2 regions of the Streptomyces purpurascens genome follow, and region 2 is predicted to be linked to the other one. Evidence: predicted binding sites of a transcription regulator. Region 2 holds the regulator's gene; the other holds the start of a gene.

Region 1 (2,395 bases), 1.3 Mb from region 2:
CGGGGTGTCCGGCGCCAAGAATTACGGAGCGGCCGGCGGGGGACGCGGTACGCGGCTTTCGGGTTGCTGTGAATCGGCTCTCGCGTGGCGCCGGTCACAGACAGGTGGGTAGGAACACGCGAAGGCTGGGACATGACGGAAGGAGCGCCCGTTTTGGAACGCACCGCGCCGCCCGACGAGACGGCCGCGACGGCGCCGGCGGGCGTGCCCGTTTCCGACGCGCCGGGGCTGCTGGACGGGGTTCCCAGGCAGCGGGGCCCGCGAGAGAGCGTGGCCGCGGGCGTACGGGAGTCCGTCCCGGTGGAGGAGCCCCGGCTCCGGGTGCCGCGGCCCTGGCGGCTGCTGCCCACGCCGACGGGTACGCCGTTCACGTTCGGGTACGCGGTCGTGCTCTGTGTCACCTCGCTGATCTCCGCGTACGCGGACCCCGCGCTGGTCCACGCCCTGCTCCAGGCCTCCAGTACCGATGTGGCGCACCTGGTGCGGACGCCGGGGCTGGTGCTGGTCGGCAGTGCGCTGTGGGTCGCCGGTGGGGTGGCCTCGCCGTTCACGATCGGGTTCGTGCTGGTGCTGACCGCGCTGGAGCGGCGGATCGGGGGCCTGCGCACGGCCGGTGTCTTCCTGCTCGGGCACGTCCTGGCCACCCTGGCGACCGAGGTCCCGGTGGGGCTCGCGGTGCTGGCCGGGCACCTCCCCGACAGTTCGCTGCACCGCCTCGACTACGGCGTCAGCTTCGGCGTCGCCGCCGGCACCGGCGCCCTGGCCGGCCTGCTGCCGCTCTGGCTGCGCGTGCCGCTGCTGGCCGTCTTCGGCGGGATGCTGCTCCAGGACCTCCTCGCCTTCACCGACCCGATGACGAACTGGGGGCACCTGATCGCCCTGGCCATCGGCATCGCGACCTGGCCGGTGCTGCGGCGGTGGCGCGCGTAGCGCGCTGCGACCTCCCCTCCCTTCGTATCCCCCTGTCACAGGTGATCGCTCACAGCGAACGGCGGTCGGGGAACATCCGGCAGCTCCCATGCATTGAGTCGGCATAGCTCAACTTGACTGCCGAAGGGGAGATCATGGCTGCTGAGTCCAAGGCGTTCACACCGCTCACCCTGCCCGTGCTGCCGCTCGACGGCGAGGTCGTGCTGCCCGGGATGGTGGTCCCGCTGGATCTGAGCGACTCCGAGGTCCGTGCCGCGGTGGAGGCCGCTCAGGCCGCTGCCAGGTCAACGCCCGGAAAGCCCCGGGTACTCCTGGTGCCACGGATCGACGGGACCTACGCGAACACCGGTGTCCTCGGCACCGTCGAGCAGGTCGGCCGGCTCGCCGACGGCGACCCGGGCGCGCTGATCCGAGGCCGGGGCCGGGTGCGCATCGGGGCGGGGACCACGGGTCCCGGCGCCGCCCTCTGGGTCGAGGGCACCCGTCTCGACGAGACCGTGCCGGAGCCTCTGCCCGGCCAGGTCACCGAACTGGTCAAGGAATACAAGGCCCTCGCCACCGCATGGCTGCGCAATCGCGGCGCGTGGCAGGTCGTCGACCGGGTCCAGGCCATCGACGACGTCTCGGCGCTCGCCGACAACTCCGGATACTCGCCGTTCCTGACCACCGACCAGAAGATCGAGCTGCTGGAGACCACCGACCCGGTGGCCCGTCTGAAGCTCGCCACCCAGCAGCTGCGCGACCACCTCGCCGAGCAGGACGTGGCCGAGTCCATCGCCAAGGACGTCCAGGAAGGCGTCGACAAGCAGCAGCGCGAGTTCCTGCTGCGGCGTCAGCTGGAAGCCGTCCGCAAGGAGCTGCGCGAGCTGAACGGCGAGCAGGACGGTGAGGAGTCCGACGACTACCGCACCCGCGTGGAGGCCGCCGACCTGCCGGAGAACGTCCGCGAGGCCGCGCTCAAGGAGGTCGACAAGCTGGAGCGGTCCTCCGACCAGTCGCCCGAGGGCTCGTGGATCCGCACCTGGCTCGACACGGTCCTGGAGATGCCGTGGAACGAGCGCACCGAGGACGCGTACGACATCCAGGGCGCCCAGGCCGTCCTCGACGCCGAGCACGCGGGTCTTCAGGACGTGAAGGAGCGGATCACCGAGTACCTCGCGGTGCGCAAGCGGCGTACCGACCGGGGTCTCGGCGTGGTCGGCGGGCGGCGCGGCGGTGCCGTGCTCGCGCTCGTGGGGCCGCCCGGCGTCGGCAAGACCAGCCTCGGCGAGTCCGTCGCCCACGCGATGGGCCGGAAGTTCGTGCGCGTCGCCCTCGGCGGTGTGCGCGACGAGGCCGAGATCCGTGGCCACCGGCGTACGTACGTCGGCGCGCTGCCCGGCCGTGTTGTCCGTGCCATCAAGGAGGCCGGGTCGATGAACCCGGTCGTGCTGCTCGACGAGATCGACAAGGTGGGCTCGGATTT
Region 2 (2,395 bases):
CGGCAACGGCGGCTTCCGGCCGGGGCCCGGCGGGAGCGGCGGTTCCTTCAACTTCGACCTGGGCGACCTCTTCGGAGGCGGCCCCCAGGGCCAAGGACAGGGAGCCGGCGGCTTCGGCGGCGGGATCGGTGACGTCTTCGGGGGCCTGTTCAACCGCGGCGGCGCGGGCGCGGGGACGCGCACGCACCCGCGGCGCGGCCAGGACATCGAGTCCGAGGTCACGCTCAGCTTCACCGAGGCGATCGAGGGCGCGACGGTCCCGCTGCGGATGTCCTCGCAGTCACCCTGCAAGGCCTGCTCGGGCACCGGCGACAAGAACGGCACACCGCGCGTGTGCCCGACCTGCGTCGGCACCGGGCAGGTCGCCCGGGGCAGCGGCGGGGGCTTCTCCCTCACCGACCCCTGCCCGGACTGCAAGGGCCGCGGCCTGATCGCGGAGCACGCCTGCGAGGTCTGCAAGGGCAGCGGCCGGGCCAAGTCCTCGCGGACCATGCAGGTGCGCATCCCCGCGGGCGTCAGCGACGGCCAGCGGATCCGGCTGCGCGGCAAGGGAGCACCCGGTGAGCGGGGCGGCCCGGCGGGCGACCTGTACGTGGTCGTGCACGTCGACTCCCACCCGGTGTTCGGCCGCAAGGACGACAACCTCACCGTCACCGTCCCGGTGACCTTCGCCGAGGCGGCCCTCGGCGGCGAGGTCCGGGTGCCGACGCTGGGCGGCCCGCCCGTCACGCTGAAGCTGCCGCCGGGCACGCCCAACGGCCGCACCATGCGCGCCCGGGGCAAGGGCGCGGTCCGCAAGGACGGCACCCGCGGGGACCTTCTGGTCACGGTCGAAGTGAGTGTTCCGACGGACCTGACGGGGAAGGCTCGTGACGCACTCGAGGCGTATCGCGAGGCGACTTCGGGTGAGGATCCGCGGGCGGATCTGTTCCAGGCCGCGAAGGGAGCATGAGTCAGATGGACGGTCGTCGGCGCAATCCGTATGAACTGACCGAGGAAACCCCGGTCTACGTCATCTCGGTGGCGGCCCAGCTGTCCGGCCTGCACCCCCAGACCCTGCGCCAGTACGACCGCCTGGGCCTGGTGTCCCCCGACCGCACCGCCGGCCGGGGCCGGCGCTACTCGGCCCGCGACATCCAGCTGCTCCGCCAGGTGCAGCAGCTGTCGCAGGACGAGGGCATCAACCTCGCCGGCATCAAGCGCATCATCGAACTGGAGAACCAGGTCGCCGCGCTCCAGGCCCGTGCGGCCGAACTGGAGAACGCGCTCGACGGCGCGGCGGCGGCGATGCGCCAGCGCGAGGCGGCGGTGCACGCGTCGTACCGCCGCGACCTCGTGCCGTACCAGGAGGTCCAGCAGAGCAGCGCGCTGGTGGTGTGGCGGCCGAAGCGGCAGCAGCAGTCGGACTGACGCATGCGTGTGTGAACACATGCGAAAGGGGCCGGGAGGCAACTCCCGGCCCCTTTCGCATGCCTTGGCCCGGTTTCGCTGGGTCTCCCGCCGATGGGTGGCCCGTGCAGGGAACCTGGAGATGATTCCGCAGAGTCTTCACAACGCTCGCGGAGCGTGGTGTTGTCATCTCGTTAAGTGCTTCCGCTTGACGCTGGGGGCCGCGTCCGCGTTGGCTTTTCAGTCACATGGGCCACAAAGCTGTGCCCACGTCCGAATCACACGTGAAGTGAGCTCCCGACATGCGTCGTCGTATCTCCATATCCGTGGCCGCGGCCGCGATGTCCGTCACGCTCGCCGGCTGCGGCGCGCTCAACGCGACGGGGAGCAGTGACGACGCGAGCCCGGCCAAGGGCAACGACATCACGGTGGGCCTGTTGCTCCCGGAGAAGGCGAACACCCGGTACGAGAACTTCGACTACCCGATCATCAAGACGAAGGTCGAGTCCCTCACCAACAACAAGGGCCGCGTCGAGTACGCCAACGCCGAGGCGGACGCCGACACACAGGCGGGCCAGCTGCAGAAGATGATCGACGATCGGGTCGATGTGATCCTGCTGGACGCGGTCGACTCGCAGGCCATCGCGAGCGGCGTCAAGAAGGCCAAGGAGGCGGGCATCCCGGTCATCGCCTACGACCGGCTGGCCGAGGGACCGATCGAGGCCTACATCTCCTTCGACAACGAGCTGGTCGGCGAGGTCCAGGGGCGCACCCTGCTGGAGGCCATCGGCGAGGACGCGAGCCTCTCCGACAAGATCGTCATGATGAACGGCTCGTCGACCGACCCGAACGCCAAGCAGTTCAAGGCGGGTGCGATGTCCGCGCTGAACGGCAAGGTGACGATCGCGCAGTCCTTCGACACGAAGGACTGGAAGCCGGAGAACGCCGAGGCCAACATGGCCGAGGCGATCCAGGCGATCGGCAAGGACGACATCGCCGCCGTCTA

Evidence for each region. The regulator HspR, encoded in region 2, represses chaperone genes until heat shock. The targets are predictions, from matches to a motif close to TTGAGNNNNNNNNNCTCAA.
Region 1: lon (endopeptidase La) is a predicted target of HspR. The motif match lies at 1,024-1,042, and genes of this name have one in related genera.

What each region holds. Positions count from the first base shown of each region.
Region 1 is NZ_CP108341.1:6,301,551-6,303,945, forward strand. Features, by position in the region: gene OHU35_RS28915 (rhomboid-like protein) at 154-930, shown strand; gene lon (endopeptidase La) at 1,065-2,395, shown strand, end outside.
Region 2 is NZ_CP108341.1:4,987,911-4,990,305, forward strand. Features, by position in the region: gene dnaJ (molecular chaperone DnaJ) at 1-952, shown strand, start outside; gene OHU35_RS22775 (heat shock protein transcriptional repressor HspR) at 958-1,410, shown strand; gene OHU35_RS22780 (sugar ABC transporter substrate-binding protein) at 1,692-2,395, shown strand, end outside.